DNA from 4 places in the Streptomyces sp. NPDC000229 genome. Region 2 is predicted to be linked to each of the others. Evidence: riboswitches for the same ligand, from Rfam matches in the RefSeq annotation. Region 2 holds a riboswitch; each other region holds the start of a gene.

Region 1 (4,104 bases), on a different contig from region 2:
ACGAGACCGCCGCCAACGACGTCATCGCGCAGTTCCTGTACCTGGAACACGCCGCGCCCGACCGGGACATCTCGCTCTACATCAACTCCCCCGGCGGGCCCCTCAGCGCCGCGTCGGCCATCTACGACACGATGCAGGCCGTCCGGTGCGACGTGGAGACGACCTGCATCGGCCAGGCCGCGTCCACCGCCGCCGTCCTGCTCGCCGCCGGAGCCCCCGGCAAGCGGATGGCCCTGCCGGGTGCGCGCGTGCTGGTCCAGCAGCCCGCGACGGAGGAGCCCTTGCGCGGGCAGCCGTCGGACCTGGACATCCACGCGCGGGAGTTGCTGCGGCTGCGCGACCAGCTCGCCGGCATGCTCGCCCGCCACACCGGCCAGAGCCGCGACCGGATCGACGCCGACCTGGAGCGCGACACGGTCTTCGACGCGGCCGCCGCCGTGGCGTACGGCCTGGTCGACCATGTCGTCGCCAACCGCAGGCGGTGACCGATGCCGTCACCCGAGCCGCCCGAGCCGATCGGGCCGCCGTCCGAGCCCCCGCCGCTCCCCGCCCTGACCCGAGCCGAATGCGCGTTCGTCGACAGTTGACTCGAGGTCGTCGACCTCCTGGGGCGGATCAACCCGGCGCGCGCCACCCACACCTACAGCGCCCTGCGCGCGGCACAGGCCCTCGTCGGACGTGCGACGGCGCTGCGCGACGCCCTGACGTCGATGCACGAGCGCGGCGAGAGCGACGTGCATGCCCATACGCTGGCGCGAGCATTGCGGGTGCTTGACGGCGAACGGCGCGCGGGACGCGTGACGGTGCCTCAGAATCGAGGCGTGGGGCCGACGTAGCTCTCCCCCGAATGGGCTCAGGAGTACGAGAACCGGTCCCTCGTTCAGCGTACGCAACCGGACGAATTTCGTACGACCCGAGTTGCGCAGCAGGTGTACACATCTGGCGGAATATCACCTTCCGCCGCTGGTGCGGGGATCGTCGATGTCTCGCCGCCGGGCACCAAATCCACCCTGTCCACCCGAACGGATCAGTCGTGAGGAGCCTCACAAACGGCCGTTTCGACTCGGAATTTCCCCTCGACATGGGTCAAGATCCCTCACGACGACAAGCCCCCGCCGCCGCGGCGGGGCGGTCCGGGCGGACGCCGAGTCCTGCCGCCGTTCCGGATGACTGGTCGACAGGAGTGGATCGGCAGGAGTGGAGGACCCGAGCAGTACGGGTGACCGAACGATGTACGTCCCATCGGTCGCCCTTGGGGTGAAGCCGCGTCAGCGGCCGGGCAACTTCGCCAGTCCGAACCCGACAGGTCATCCTTCACAGGCGGCTGACGAAGGGTTGCGCAATGACCGCGCAGATTCATGTCCCGTCTCTGCTGTCCCGGGCGGGTGCCGTCTCGGCACTCACCCTCGCCGCCGTCGGTGGCCCGATGCTGGCGCCCGGCGCCGTGTCGGATGCCCAGGCCGCCCCGGCGTACTCGACGAAGGCGCTGAACATCGCCGCGTCCAAGAAGGGCGCACCGTACAAGTACGGAGCGGCGGGCCCGTCCCGGTTCGACTGCTCCGGCCTGACGCTGTACTCGTACAAGAAGGCCGGCAAGACACTGCCGCGCACGGCACAGCAGCAGTACAACAAGACCCGCCACATCTCCGCCTCCAGCCGGCAGAAGGGCGACCTGGTCTTCTTCCATCGGGGAAGCAACGTCTACCACGTGGGTATCTACGCGGGTAACAACAAGATCTGGCACTCACCGAAGTCGGGGTCGGTGGTGAAGCTGGACAAGATCTGGTCGAAGTCGGTCTGGTACGGACGGGTCCGCTGATCCTCCCGTGACCCCGCGTGCATGAGCCGTGGTGCGGGGGTACTCGTCGGAAATGTCCGGCGAGAGCCCCCGCACCGCGCGCAACGAGACGCCCCTGGAGCGCGCCGACCGCAATTTCGCCGAGCTGCTCCAGGAACTGCGCGTCACCCAGACCGGCGTGCAGATCCTGTTCGCCTTCCTTCTGACCCTGGCGTTCATGCCCCGCTTCGGCTTGCTCGACTCCTACCAGCGGGGCATGTACGTCGTGACGCTGCTGCTCTCGGTCGTGGCGACGGTCCTGCTCACCGCCCCGGCCGCGCTGCACCGCACGCTCTTCCAGCAGGGCGCCAAGATCCGCATCGTGGCCGTCTCGTCCCGGCTGGCGAAGATCGGGCTCGGTGTCCTCGCCCTGGCGCTGACCTGTTCCGTGTCGCTGGTCGTGGATGTGGTGCACGGCCGCCCCGAGGGCCTGGCGGCGGGCGGCTTCACCCTGCTGGTCTGCGCGGGCCTGTGGGGGTTCCTCCCCCGCCTCGTACGGCGTCGACTCAGCGCCCGGCCACCGGAGCGACCAGCAGAGACACACACAGGGCGGCGAGTCCGCCGCCGGTGACGCCCTGCACGGCCCTGGCGGTACGCGGCCGTCGCAGCCATCGCCCCAGCCGGTCGACCACCAGCGCGACGGCCGGGAACCCCACGAGGGCGAGGACGACCGCGCACGGGCGTGCTGGGACTCGACGGGAGCAGGGGGCGGAACGGACGATCTCCGGGCCGGGCGCCGGGCACAGGCGGCGGAACGGACGGTCCCGGCGTCGAGGGCGGGGCGGTGGGCCCGGCGGCGGGGGCGGGCGGTCATGCCCTGGGCGTCAGGTCCCGGACGGCGGCGGCGGTCCTCAGGTGCGGGCGCGAGACCGGGCTCGGCGGGTGAGGTCCCGGAGGGCGGGGCGCGGGTGCACGGCGGGGCTGGTGCGGCCGGGAGCAGAGGCCGGGCCCCGGCGGACGCCCTCAGGCGGACGGCCGCGTCCTGGCCGGCGGCGGGGCAGGGTCAAGTCTGGACCGGGACCGTCCAGGGGAGGGCGATCCAGACGGTCTTGCCGCCTTCCGGGGTCGGGGTGACCGAGAGGCGGCCACCGCACTCCGCGGTGAGCCAGCGGATGATGACCATTCCGCGGCCGTTGTCCTGCTGGACCGCGGCGGGCAGCCGTTGCGGCCAGCGCGGGTGACTGTCGGTGACTCCGATGCGCAGCCGCTCGTCGCGCTCCAGCCGTACGTCGACGGTGAACGTCGGCGACTGGCCGAAGGTGTGCTGGACGGCGTTGGTGGCGAGTTCCGAGACGATCAGCCGTACCGTGTCGGCCGTTTCGGCCTCGGTGGGGAGGCCCCATTCCGCGAGGACGTCCGCCACATATCTCCGGGCGGTGGAGACCGAGGCGGGATCGCTCGGCAGAGTGACGGATGCTTCCTGATGGTCTGCCATGGCGACGCTGTCCCTTTCCCACCGGGGCCGGACTCCGACACGTACCGGATGTTTTGTGAGGACGGCCTCGGATTGTGCTTCGCGCCAGACTGCCACTTATGTCGCCCCTGTTGGGGGCGATCCCCCAAGATATGCATATATCTGTCGCTCGAAGCGGTGAACCCTGCGACGCGAGACCGGATTTGGGCGGCAGACTGAGGGGTTGGCCCGGCTGCGGGAGGAGGCGGTCATGCGAGGCGCTCGGCACGGCCCGGCGGTGCGTCGGCGCAAGCTCGGTGAGGAGCTGCGCGGACTGCGCCTGGCCGCCGGCCTCACCAGCCGCGAGGCGGCACGGCTGGTGGGCTGGCACCAGTCGAAGGTGAGCCGGATCGAGACGGGTGCGAGCGGGGTGACGGCGGCGGACGTCGCACGGCTGCTCGACGCCTACGGCGTTCACGACCCGCGGTTGCGGGCCCTGCTGGAGGCACTGGCGGGAGCGGCCGCGGACGGTGGCGGGGCGGGATGGTGGCATGCGTACCGGGGCGTGCTCCCGCCTCCGTACCAGGACTTCATCAGCCTGGAGGCACAGGCGTGCACGGCGCGCACGCTGGAGACCTCGGTGGTGCCGGGCCTGTTGCAGACCGAGGAGTACGCACGGGCGGTGACGCGTGCGGCGCTGGACGGGGTTCCCGCGGCGACGGTCGACTCGCTGGTGCGGGTGCGGATCGCGCGGCAGGAGGTACTGCGCGCCGATCCTCCGCTACGGCTGGAGGCGGTGCTCGACGAGGCGGTGCTGCGGCGGCAGGTGGGTGGGCCGCGGGTGATGAGGGAGCAGTTACGGCGGTTGCTGGAG
Region 2 (4,104 bases):
GTACGGCAGGCCGACGCGGATGAAGATCTCCTCGAAGACACGGGACTGGGCGTTCGTCCGGTAGAAGACGGCGACGTCGCCGGCCTTGGCCTCGCCCGCGTCCGTCAGCCGGTCGATCTCGTCGGCAACGAACTGGGCCTCGTCGTGCTCGGTGTCCGCGACGTACCCGATGATCCGGGCGCCCTCGCCGGCGTTGGTCCACAGGTTCTTGGGACGGCGGCTCTCGTTGCGCTCGATGACGGCGTTGGCGGCGGAGAGGATGGTCTGCGTGGAGCGGTAGTTCTGCTCCAGCAGGATCGTGGTCGCCTCCGGGTAGTCCTCCTCGAACTGGAGGATGTTGCGGATGGTCGCACCCCGGAAGGCGTAGATCGACTGGTCGGCGTCACCGACGACGCACAGCTCGGCCGGGTCCAGGTCCTCGTAACCGGTGCCCACCAGTTCGCGTACGAGCGTGTACTGGGCGTGGTTGGTGTCCTGGTACTCGTCGACGAGTACGTGGCGGAAGCGGCGGCGGTAGTGCTCGGCGACGTCCGGGAACGCCTGGAGCAGGTGGACCGTCGTCATGATGATGTCGTCGAAGTCCAGGGCGTTGGCCTCGCGCAGCCGCGCCTGGTACATCCGGTACGCCTCGGCGAGCGTCTTCTCGAAGCCGTCGGCGGCCTGGTCGGCGAAGGTCTCCTCGTCGATCAGCTCGTTCTTCAGATTCGAGATCTTGGCGCTGAACGACTTCGGCGGGAAGCGCTTGGGGTCGAGGTCCAGATCGCGGCAGACCAGCGCCATCAGCCGCTTGGAGTCGGCGGCGTCGTAGATCGAGAAGGACGAGGTGAAGCCGAGCTTCTTCGACTCGCGGCGCAGGATGCGGACGCACGCGCTGTGGAAGGTCATGACCCACATGGCGTTGGCGCGCGGGCCGACGAGCTGCTCGACGCGCTCCTTCATCTCGCCGGCGGCCTTGTTGGTGAAGGTGATCGCCAGTATCTGGCCCGGGTGGACGTGCCGGGTCGCCAGCAGGTGGGCGATGCGGTGGGTCAGCACCCGGGTCTTGCCCGACCCGGCACCGGCGACGATGAGCAGCGGCGAGCCGGTGTGCACGACGGCGGCGCGCTGCTGGTCGTTCAGCCCCTCCAGCAGCGCGGCGGGGTCCACGACGGGGCGCGGGGCGCCGTCGCGGTAGTGGGCGTCCCGGGCCGGGGGCACGTCGAAGCGGTCCCCGAAGAGGTCGTGGGGGACCTCCTCCGCGGCCGGGCCGTGCCCGGGGCCCTCGGAGTCCTCGGGCGGCGGGGGCTCCTCGGAGGTGTGGTTCCGGAGGTCCGCCAGGAAGCTGTCGTCAAAGAGGCTGCTCATCGCCTATCGAGTCTAGGCCGCCCCACTGACAGCCGTGGACGAACGGCGGATGCGCCGAGAACAGGCCCGATTCGTCACGCTCCGTACCGAGTCGACGACATCACGCCAAGGTCACGAATACGTATCGGGCATATCGAACATCAACCTTCACAGCACCACCACAGGTTGGCTAGCGTGCTCGCCCAAGCGGTCCGTTCTCTCTTCGGCGAACCACGCCAATCGGATCGCCCACGCCGAATTCGTGCTGCCTCCACGGCAGTTCGGAACCGGGGACCCACCACGTACGACCGAGGTGAATCGGCCTGCAGCCGCTCGGGCACGGCCGTAGGGCACCTTCCAGTTCCGCCCGAACCTGACAGCTGACCCGGTAGGCGGTCCACGGAAGGAGATGCCGGCCTTGGCGTCGCATCGCAAGCCGCGCACAACGCGCACCTTGCAGACCCTGCATGCCCACTCCCCCGCCGTCGGGGTCACGACGGCCGCCGCCCTGGCCTCGGTCACGCTCCTGTCGTCACAGAGCGCGACCGCCGCGCCGGGTGCGCCGGGCGACCCCGACCGGGGACCGACGGTCGAGGAGGTACAGAGAAAGGTCGACGACCTCTACCGGCAGGCGGGCACGGCGACGCAGCAGTACAAGAAGGCCAAGGAGGCCACGGACCAGCAGCGGCGCCGGGCCGGCGGGATGCTCGACGACACGGCCGGGCGTACGGACGCCGGGCGTACGGACGCCGGGCGTACGGACGTCGCGCGTACGGACGTCGCGCGTACGGACGTCCTGAACGAGTCCCGCCGCACCCTCGGCGGCGACGCGGCCACCCAGTACCGCTCGGGCGGGCCGGCCCCGACCGCGTCGGTGGTCTTCCCGGACGCCCCGCAGGCGCTCGTGGACGGGACGCGGCTGACCGACCACCGGCACGAGACGCTCACCGACCACCGGTCCGAGCAGGCCGAGGCCGCGGAGCAGCGGGCGGAGGCGATGCGGAAGCTGGAGTCGCTCACCGCCTCGCAGGCCTCCCTCCGCACCACCAAGCAGGCCGTGCAGCGGAAGCTGGGAGAGGCACGGGTGCTGCTGGCTCGGCTGACGGCCGAGGAGCGGGCGCGGGCCGAGGCGGCAGAGGCCCGCACGCGCCACGAGCTGCACCAGGAGCAGCCACAGCACCAGCCGCACCAGCCGCACCCGCCCGAGGCGCAGTCGCCGCCCACGCCTCAGCCTCAGCCCCAGCCGCACCCGTACCCGCACGGGCACCCGGAGGACGACAGCGGCTACACCGCCAAGGCCCGCGAGGTCCTCGCCTTCGCCGAGGCCCAGATCGGCAAGCCGTACGTGTGGGGCGCGACCGGCCCGAGCTCGTACGACTGCTCCGGGCTCACCCAGGCCGCGTGGCGGGCGGCGGGGGTCGACCTCCCTCGTACGGCCTGGGAGCAGGTGTGGGCCGGGACCAGGGTCGCGACGGAGGACCTGCGCCCCGGCGACCTGGTGTTCTTCCACGACGACATCAGCCACGTGGGCGTCTACAGGGGCGACGGACGGATGATCCACGCCCCCCGGCCCGGTGAGGTCGTCCGCGAGGAGTCCATCCACTACATGCCCATCCACAGCTGCGTGCGTCCGGCCTGACATGACCTGACCGACATGACCGCGGGGGAACCATGACCGCGGGGGAACCATGACCGCGGGGGAACCATGACCGATCACCGCCGGCTGACCGTTCTGTTCGTACCGGAGACCGCGTACGGGCCGACGAACAACCGCGTCGGGATCGCGGACGTGCTGCGGCGCCGTGGCCACCGGGTGATGTTCGCCGCCGAGGCGTCCTGGCGGGGGGGCCTCAGCGCGCTCGGGTTGGAGGAGGACCTCGTCCGTCTCGCTCCTCCCCCACAGGGGGAGGAGGGGGACGCGGGCCGGTTCTGGAAGGACTTCGTACGGGACACCGCTCCGGAGTACCGCCTTCAGCCGAGGCTCGCAGTAACGGGCACCCGAGACCAGCTCCTCCGGTCACCTCCTGCAATCCGCTGGAGATCAAGAGCCCCGGCACCAGACCGGCTTGATCCAGGTACCGAGCTGCTCGGAGGTCGGCTTGCGGAACGTCCCGCACGCCTTCTCCGGTTACCCGGCCGGCGACGACTCCGGCTGGGCGGCCTTCCGGGCCGAGTACGACCGTACGCGCCGGGAGCTGTGGGCCGGCTTCAGCGCCTGGGTGACCGAACAGGGGGCGCCGCCCCTGCCGGACCTGGAGTTCATCCACGAGGCGGACACGAACCTGTACGTGTATCCCGAGGCAGCCGACTACGCGCGCGTGCTGCCGCCGCACTGGCACCGCCTGGACTCGTGCGTACGGGAGACGGACGAGGCCTTCAGCCTGCCGCCGGACCTCGCCGACCTGGGCTTCGGTGCCCGGCTGGACACCTACCGGTTCACGGACGAGGAGCTGACCGGCGCCCTGGAGCGGCTGTTCGGCGACACGTCTCTGCGCGAGCGGCCGACCGCGGCGGGGGCGGTGATCCGGGAGCGGGACGGGCTGCGGCGGGCGGCGGACCTCATCGAGGAGGCGGCCGCCCGGGGCGCCTGACGGGCGATCAGGTCCAGAGGGTGGCGATGAAGATGTTGGCCATGGTCAGGCCGCCCACGGCTCCGAAGGCCGCCTTGTCGACCCGCTCCTCGTCCCGCTTGACGTAGACCAGGCCGAGGATGACGACCAGGACGGCCAGCTTCACACCGATCTTGATGTTGTTCACGGTCTGGTCGTCCGCCTGGTTGAG
Region 3 (4,104 bases), on a different contig from region 2:
GTGCGAAGAACCGGTAGTACTTCGACTCGTCCGAGACCTGCTCGTAGAAGCTGACCAGGCGCTCGGCGTCATCCGTGGTGATCGGCCTGATCCGTGCGGTGCCGCCGTCCCGCAGCACCACGTCGGCCTCCCAGTGGTCGGGGTACACGTGTTCCGGCTGATCCGACGGGGTCCGCATGGGCCCCAGGGTACGGTGCGGGCGCCGGTCGCGGAGGTGCTGTGGACAACGCAGGGTGAGGCGGGCCGGGCGGCCCGCAACGGCCCCGTGGAGGCCGGATCGAGCACCCTGCGGGACATGAGAGACTGGATTCGACAACTGGTCTAGACAACTGCCGAGACTCGAAGGGCAACACCATGGCTGAGCGCCGCGTCAACGTCGGCTGGGCCGAGGGCCTGCACGCCCGCCCCGCCTCCATCTTCGTCCGTGCCGCCACGGCCGCCGGCGTCCCCGTGACGATCGCCAAGGCCGACGGCAACCCGGTCAACGCCGCTTCGATGCTCGCGGTGCTGGGCCTGGGCGCGCAGGGCGGCGAGGAGATCGTGCTCGCTTCGGACGCGGAGGGCGCGGACGCCGCCCTGGACCGTCTGGCCAAGCTGGTCGCCGAAGGTCTCGAGGAGCTCCCCGAGACCGTCTGACCTCCCGGTCACCCTTGCAGCACCGCGGAGCCGTACCCCTGGGAAACCGGGCGGTACGGCTCCGCTTTTTGCCGCCGCCGGTCCTTGCACGGCGCGGCCCGGCATCGGGCGCCGTCGGGCCGTTTCGGGAGCTCGGGCATTCTCCGCGGCCGAGCACGGCGGAGACTTTCCGATTCCGGGCCCCACCCGATTTTCGGGGTGAGGCGTCCCTCTTTTACGGCACGCGTCATTTTCGGGCAGGGGAAATTACCGCCGAGAATTCCCCTGCCTTTGTATACGGTGCCGCTGTTAATTGCGGGCGCTCGCGGTGTTTACGCGATGTTGCGAAGTCCTCACAACCCGGCCGCCCGACCGCTCCGACCGGCCCGGCCGCTCCGGGCGGCGCAGCCGGTGCGCGGTCACGGTGCGCTCGACGTGGAGGGCGGTGAGGGCGCGGGCGCGTTCGGCGTCGCCGCGGGCCACGGCGTCCACGATCGCGCCGTACTCGGCCCACGCCTCCATCGGCCGGGCGGGCTGTTCGACGGCGTACATCCAGGCGATCTTGTGCCGGAGCTGGGTCAGCAGCGCCGTCAGCGCCGCGCTGCCGGCCGCCTGGGCGAGCGTCTCGTGGAACCAGGCGCCCAGCGAGCGGAGGTCCTCCCCCTGGCCTCGACGGGCCCGTTCCTGGCCGAGCCTGACCAGGCCGCGCAGCACCTTCAGGTGCGCCTCGGTGCGGCGCTGGGCCGCGCGCGCGGCGCCCAGCGGCTCCAGCAGCGTTCGCATCTCCAGCAGGTCGGCCGCCTCCTGCTCGGTGGGCTCGGCGACGCACGCGCCGACATGGCGGCGGGTGGTGACGAAGCCCTCCGACTCCAGGGTGCGCAGCGCCTCGCGGACCGGAACACGGGAGACGCCGTAACGGCGGGCCAGCTGCTCCTCGGTGAGCCGGCTGCCGCGCTCGAACACGCCGGTGACGATGTCGTCGCGGATCGCCGTGCATACCGAGTGCGCTGGAATGCGCATACCAGAACCCCCAACTTGATCCGCGCGAAACTCAGCCGATTGACGCCTGTCGAGTGACTCTATTGCAGAGGGCCGGAATTTCCGATAGCCACCAGGATTCCATGGAGTTCTTTTTGGCCAGAAGCCCCCGCCGGATGCCGTGGGATGACGAAGGCCCCGGTTCGCATCCCGAACCAGGGCCTTCACCGAACAGCGGAAGGGGTCAGACGTTGACGCCGTGCGAGCGCAGGTACGCGATGGGGTCGATGTCCGAGCCGTACTCGGCGCTCGTACGGGCCTCGAAGTGGAGGTGCGGGCCGGACGAGTTGCCGGTCGAGCCGGAGAGGCCTATCTGCTGGCCCGGCATCACGCTCTGGCCGACCGAGACGTTGACCGACGACAGGTGGCCGTACTGGGTGTACGTGCCGTCGTTCATCTTGATCACCACGTTGTTGCCGTACGCGCCGCCCCAGCCCGCCTCGACGACGGTGCCCGCGCCCACGGAGACCACACGCGAGCCCGAGGCGGCGTGGAAGTCGATACCGGTGTGGCTGCCGGAGGACCACATGGCGCCACCGGTCTGGTAGCCGGTGCTGACGTAGGTGCCCGCGATCGGCAGCTGGAAGGCGTTCAGCCGCTGGCGCTCGGCCTCGCGGTCGGCGCGCTCCTTGGCATCGCGGGCGGCCTTCACCCGGGCCTCGGCCTTGCGCTTCGCCTCCGCCTCGGCCTTCGCCTGGGCGGCGGCCTTGGCGGCGGCCTCCTGGGCCTCCAGCTCCTGGGCCTCGGCCTGGGCGTCGACCTGCTCGGCGAGCGTGTCGGTGATGACCGCCTGGTTGAGGCCGGTGTCCTCGAACGAGCCGGGGGCGGCGTCCGGGGCGGCGGCCAGCGCCGGGGAAGCGAGGGTTCCGATGACGCCGGTGGTGGCGAGGGCCGCGACTCCGGCGACGTGTGCGCTCTTACGGCTCAGGCGGCTCGGGGCACGGTGCTTCCCGGTGGCACGGGTGAACGCCATGAAGTGGCTGGTCCTTTCCTTCCTTCTCGCCTACCGGGTTAGCTGACGGGTTCGGAGCAGGAAGGTCTCCTACGGGCCCCTCCGCACGGGTGCGAAGGCGTCCGATTCACCCCAGGGACTTCGTGGGTCCCCGGCTCCCCAGGCTCGCGCCTGATGGGGACTCGGCGATCGCTGCCCGGTGCCGCGGGTGCGGCGGGTACCGGTCGGGCAGCGCATCAGACGCTAAGCGGCCGATCTTTCAATCACCAAACAGACACGGTTTTTTGTAGCGCACGCCACAGGGCAGACACCGAACCTCCGCAACAAATCGGACATATGACTGGACCCCGGCATCGGGTGATGCCGGGGTCCTGAACCGGTTCGCGGGAAGGCCCGTGTCAATCAGCCGGTGACAACCGTCACTTCGCCGATCCCGAGCGCCTCGACGGGCTCCTTGATCTGAGCCGCGTCGCCGACGAGGACCGTCACCAGACGGTCCACCGGGAAGGCGCTGACGACCGCCGCGGTGGCCTCCACGGTGCCCGTCTCGGCGAGCCGGGCGTACAACTGGGCCTGGAAGTCGTCCGGGAGGTGCTGCTCGACCTGGTCGGCGAGGGTGCCCGCGACGGAGGCGGCCGTCTCGTACTTGAGCGGGGCGACACCCACCAGGTTCTGGACGGCCGTCTCGCGCTCCGCGTCGGTCAGGCCCTCGGCGGCGAGGGTGCGCAGCACCTTCCACAGGTCGTCGAGCGCCGGACCCGTGTGGGGCGTGTCCACCGAGCCGCTGATGGCGAGCATGGCCGCGCCGCCCTCCGGGCCGGAGCGCAGCACCTGACCGAACGCCCGTACGCCGTAGGTGTAGCCCTTCTCCTCGCGCAGGACCTTGTCCAGGCGGGAGGTGAGGGTGCCGCCCAGGCAGTAGGTGCCGAGCACCTGGGCCGGCCAGACGCGGTCGTGCCGGTCGGGGCCGATCCGTCCGATGAGCAGCTGCGTCTGTACGGCGCCGGGGCGGTCGACGATGACGACGCGGCCGGTGTCGTCGGCCGTCACGGGGGGTACGGGGCGGGGCTCGGCGCTGTCGCCGGTCCAGGCGCCGATGGTGTCCGCGAGCACCGCGTCGAGGTCGACACCGGTGAAGTCGCCGACGACGACCGCGGTGGCGGTGGCGGGGCGGATGTGGGCCTCGTAGAAGGCGCGTACGGCCGCGGCGTCGATCCGGGCGACGGTCTCCTCCGAGCCCTGGCGGGGACGCGACATCCGGGAGGTGGCCGGGAACAGCTCCTTGGACAGCTGCATGGCGGCACGGCGGGCCGGGTTGGCGATCTCGTGCGGGATCTCGTCGAGCCGGTTGCGGACGAGGCGCTCGACCTCGCTGTCGGCGAAGGCGGGGGCCCGCAGCGCTTCGGCGACCAGCCCGAGGGCCTTGCCGAGCCGGGAGACCGGGACCTCGAGGGAGACCCGTACGCCGGGGTGGTCGGCGTGTGCGTCGAGGGTGGCGC
Region 4 (4,104 bases), on a different contig from region 2:
GGAGCTCACGGACCGGCTCATCGACAACTTCGCTACAAAGGGGAGCGCGGACCTCATCCATGAGTTCGCCTTCCCGCTCCCGATTTACGCCATTTGCGACATGCTGGGCGTGCCCCGCGAGGACCAGGACGACTTCCGCGACTGGGCCGGGATGATGATCCGCCACGGCGGCGGGCCGCGTGGCGGGGTCGCCCGGTCGGTGAAGAAGATGCGCGGCTACCTCGCGGAGCTGATCCACCGCAAGCGGGAGAACCCGGGGGACGACCTGATCTCGGGGCTCATCAGGGCCTCGGACCACGGTGAGCACCTCACCGAGAACGAGGCCGCCGCGATGGCGTTCATCCTGTTGTTCGCGGGCTTCGAGACGACGGTCAACCTCATCGGCAACGGCGTGTACGCGCTGCTGCGCAACCCCGGCCAGCGCGAACGCCTCCAGGCCTCCCTCGCCGCCGGTGAGCGCGGGCTGCTGGAGACCGGGGTCGAGGAACTGCTGCGCTACGACGGGCCGGTGGAGCTGGCGACCTGGCGGTTCGCGACCGAGCCGCTCACCCTGGGCGGCGAGCGGATCGCGGCCGGCGACCCCGTCCTCGTCGTGCTCGCCGCGGCCGACCGTGACCCCGCACGGTTCGACGAGCCGGACACGCTCGACCTGGCGCGGCGCGACAACCAGCACCTGGGGTACGGGCACGGGATCCACTACTGCCTCGGCGCGCCGCTCGCCCGGCTGGAGGGGCAGACCGCGCTCGCGACGCTGCTGACCCGCCTGTCCGATCTCCGGCTTGCGGGGGATCCATCCGATTTGCGGTGGCGTGGCGGGCTCATTATGCGTGGACTGCGTACGCTCCCGGTCGAGTTCACCCCCTTTGTGACACACGTCAGCTGACGGATCGTCATTTCTGTGATCTTCGCGTGATCTCCGCTGCATCGACTTGTGACTGACGTTCGAATGCCGCTACGTTCACCGTCACCTCAGCAGTCACGCGAAAGGCAGCACCGCATGCGCTCCGGGAACGGCCGGCACCGACGACCCCGTCAAGCCCCCGCCATCGTCGTCGCGGCAGGGGTGACCGGATCCGCCATCGCGCTCCCGCTGCTCGGCGCGGGTTCCGCGTCCGCGGCGGACGCCACCACCTGGGACCGGGTGGCCGAATGCGAGTCCGGCGGCATGTGGAGCGCGGATCTCGGCAACGGCTTCTACGGCGGCCTGCAGATGTCGCAGGAGACCTGGGAGTCGTACGGAGGCCTCGCCCACGCCGCTCGCCCCGACCTCGCCAGCCGCGGCGAGCAGATAGCCGTCGCCGAGAAGGTCTACGCCGCGACGGGCGTCAAGGCGTGGGAGACCTGCGCCCCCATCGCGGGCCTGGGGGGCGCCACCGCCTCGCCCGACGCCGACCCCACCGGCACCGCCCCGGCCACGCCCGAGGCGACGGATCCGGCCGAGACGTTCGAGGACCCGGGCGCGCCCGAGGCGGCGAAGCCGTCCGGGGCGACCGACCCGGTCGGGACGCTCCTGCCCACGGAGCCCGCCCCGGCGACGCCCGGCGCGCCGCAGAGCCCCGCGCCCGGCACCGGCAAGCACCGCGGCGAGGCGGCCAAGGAGGAGACGCCGGTGACGGAGCCGGTCGCCCCGGCCGACCCCACGGCCCCGGCCGACCCCACGGCCCCGGTCGACCCCACCGCGCCGGTCACCCCCGCCGCACCCGAGGGTGAAAGCGCCATCAAGCCCACCGATCCCGCCGATACCGGCAATTCGGTCACCGATCGCGAAAAGGACGCCCACGCCTCACGGGGTGACGGCGCTTCACGCGACCCGGGAAGCGTCGAGCCCGGCGCGTACACGGTCCGCCCCGGCGACAGCCTCTGGACCATCGCGGACGAGCACAAGGTCTCCGGCGGCTGGTCGGCCCTCTATGAGGCCAACCGGGACACCCTCGGCACCGACCCCGACCTCATCCTCCCTGGGCAGAGCCTTGAACTGACGACGGATCAGCCGTAGGTATCAGCCTGTATGTCCGGTTCCGGGGGAGTGAGACATGAATCTCTTCACCCCAACCGGCGCCCCGCGGCCGACCGAACCGCACAATCCGCCCGTCACCTGCGTAAACGCCCGTCAAGGGCAGGTGTATAAGGGTTGATTGACCCGGATGTCCGTCTTTGAACTTCGGGGTGGTCTGTGTCTACGGTCGTGACCGCTCGCCATCGCGGGCCCCATCGACCGGAACGCCGAATCCTGCCGCCGGTCGACGGGAACAGTCGTCGCGTCATGCGCCGAAGGCAGGAGCGGGGGACCCAAGGTAAGTGCCGGGCCCGGCCATGGAGACATGGCACGGAACCGGCTTGGGGTGAAGCCGCGCGCACCGGGAGTGCCGCGCGGCCGGGCCACTCACTCGCCCGAACCCGACAGCTCACCTCGTAGGCGTCGGTGAGGAGATGTCCCATGCTGTTTTCCGGCAAGGCCAAGCACCGTCGCCCCTCCAAGGCCGCCCGATTCGCCGCGTTCGCCGGTATCACCGGTGTCGCCGTCGCCGCCCCGCTGATGGGCGCCACGACCGCCTCGGCCGCCACCGCCGCCGAGTGGGAGAAGGTCGCCCAGTGCGAGTCCGGCGGCAACTGGTCCATCAACACGGGCAACGGCTACTACGGCGGCCTGCAGTTCTCGGCCTCCACCTGGGCCGCGTACGGCGGCACCGCGTACGCCTCGACCGCCGACCAGGCCTCCAAGTCCCAGCAGATAGAGATCGCCGAGAAGGTCCTCGCCGGCCAGGGCAAGGGTGCCTGGCCGAGCTGCGGCGTCGGCCTGTCCAACGCCTCGTACGACGGCGGCGCCGAGCAGGCCCAGCCTCAGCAGGAGCGCAAGGCCGAGCAGCCCACCACGCGCAGCGAGCAGCGCACCGCGCCCAAGGCCGAGGCCGCGCCGAAGGCCGAGTCCAAGAAGACCGTCACCACCCCGACCGGCAAGAAGGTCGAGAAGGGCGACGGCGAGTACAAGGTGAAGGCCGGCGACACGCTCAGCACCATCGCCGCCGAGAAGAAGGTCGCGGGCGGCTGGGAGAAGCTCTTCCAGCTGAACGAGGACATCGTCGACGACGCCGACCTGATCTACCCGGGCCAGCAGCTCCACCTGAGCTGACCCCCTGCGGGACCACCCCGGTCCGGCGCGCCCTTCCCCCGTGCGCGCCGGACCGGGGTTTCCCGTTCCGCCCTCCTGAGCGGCCCCCCGCACACCCTGGCTACCAGTCGGTAAGTTTCGCGGCGTTTTGCCCGCAATGCCGACGCGTGAGCCCTTTTTCGTCCCAGGAGGCGGGCGTCGGCTGGTCACGGCCCCCGGGCCGGTTAGGCTCTTGCCGCAAGGCCAAAGAGACCCTGCACCACCATGCGTCACATCTTGCGTCACATCCCAGAAGGAGATGCTCGTGCCGTCCATCGACGTCGTCGTAGCCCGGGAAATCCTGGACTCCCGAGGCAACCCCACGGTCGAGGTCGAGGTCGGCCTCGACGACGGCAGCACCGGCCGTGCTGCCGTTCCGTCCGGTGCCTCCACCGGAGCGTTCGAGGCCCTCGAGCTCCGCGACGGTGACAAGGACCGTTACCTCGGCAAGGGTGTCGAGAAGGCCGTCCTCGCCGTCATCGAGCAGATCGGCCCGGAGCTCGTCGGCTACGACGCCACCGAGCAGCGGCTGATCGACCAGGCGATGTTCGACCTGGACGCCACCCCGGACAAGTCGTCGCTCGGCGCCAACGCCATCCTCGGCGTCTCCCTCGCCGTCGCCCACGCCGCCTCCGAGGCGTCCGACCTGCCGCTGTTCCGCTACCTGGGCGGCCCGAACGCGCACCTGCTGCCCGTTCCGATGATGAACATCCTGAACGGCGGCTCGCACGCCGACTCCAACGTGGACATCCAGGAGTTCATGATCGCGCCCATCGGCGCGGAGTCCTTCTCCGAGGCCCTGCGCTGGGGCGCCGAGGTCTACCACACCCTGAAGAAGGTCCTGAAGGAGAAGGGTCTCTCCACGGGTCTGGGCGACGAGGGCGGCTTCGCCCCGAACCTGGAGTCCAACCGCGCCGCGCTCGACCTCATCCTGGAGGCCATCAAGCAGGCCGGTT

The links. A riboswitch is a leader RNA that binds a small molecule or an ion and turns the genes downstream of it on or off. The one in region 2 is predicted to bind cyclic di-AMP.
Region 1: it holds a riboswitch for cyclic di-AMP, as region 2 does, so the genes downstream of both, ABT360_RS23755 (C40 family peptidase) here and ABT360_RS02245 (C40 family peptidase) in region 2, are expected to answer to the same signal.
Region 3: it holds a riboswitch for cyclic di-AMP, as region 2 does, so the genes downstream of both, ABT360_RS07160 (M23 family metallopeptidase) here and ABT360_RS02245 (C40 family peptidase) in region 2, are expected to answer to the same signal.
Region 4: it holds a riboswitch for cyclic di-AMP, as region 2 does, so the genes downstream of both, ABT360_RS08990 (transglycosylase family protein) here and ABT360_RS02245 (C40 family peptidase) in region 2, are expected to answer to the same signal.

Annotation. Positions count from the first base shown of each region.
Region 1 covers NZ_JBEPEL010000054.1:7,983-12,086, forward strand. The annotation lists gene ABT360_RS23745 (ClpP family protease) at 1-485, shown strand, start outside; partial or broken gene ABT360_RS23750 (hypothetical protein) at 489-836, shown strand; cyclic di-AMP (ydaO/yuaA leader) riboswitch at 1,166-1,338, shown strand; gene ABT360_RS23755 (C40 family peptidase) at 1,343-1,819, shown strand; gene ABT360_RS23760 (DUF6328 family protein) at 1,872-2,408, shown strand; gene ABT360_RS23770 (ATP-binding protein) at 2,841-3,272, opposite strand; gene ABT360_RS23775 (helix-turn-helix domain-containing protein) at 3,502-4,104, shown strand, end outside.
Region 2 covers NZ_JBEPEL010000002.1:148,508-152,611, reverse strand. The annotation lists gene pcrA (DNA helicase PcrA) at 1-1,344, opposite strand, end outside; cyclic di-AMP (ydaO/yuaA leader) riboswitch at 1,566-1,734, shown strand; gene ABT360_RS02245 (C40 family peptidase) at 1,733-2,962, shown strand; gene ABT360_RS02240 (hypothetical protein) at 3,390-3,914, shown strand; gene ABT360_RS02235 (hypothetical protein) at 3,922-4,104, opposite strand, start outside.
Region 3 covers NZ_JBEPEL010000008.1:51,615-55,718, forward strand. The annotation lists gene ABT360_RS07145 (bifunctional acetate--CoA ligase family protein/GNAT family N-acetyltransferase) at 1-178, opposite strand, end outside; gene ABT360_RS07150 (HPr family phosphocarrier protein) at 355-636, shown strand; gene ABT360_RS07155 (GntR family transcriptional regulator) at 925-1,635, opposite strand; gene ABT360_RS07160 (M23 family metallopeptidase) at 1,838-2,626, opposite strand; cyclic di-AMP (ydaO/yuaA leader) riboswitch at 2,640-2,803, opposite strand; gene ABT360_RS07165 (M16 family metallopeptidase) at 3,008-4,104, opposite strand, start outside.
Region 4 covers NZ_JBEPEL010000011.1:53,581-57,684, reverse strand. The annotation lists gene ABT360_RS09000 (cytochrome P450 family protein) at 1-883, shown strand, start outside; gene ABT360_RS08995 (transglycosylase family protein) at 1,064-1,996, shown strand; cyclic di-AMP (ydaO/yuaA leader) riboswitch at 2,257-2,434, shown strand; gene ABT360_RS08990 (transglycosylase family protein) at 2,438-3,130, shown strand; gene eno (phosphopyruvate hydratase) at 3,414-4,104, shown strand, end outside.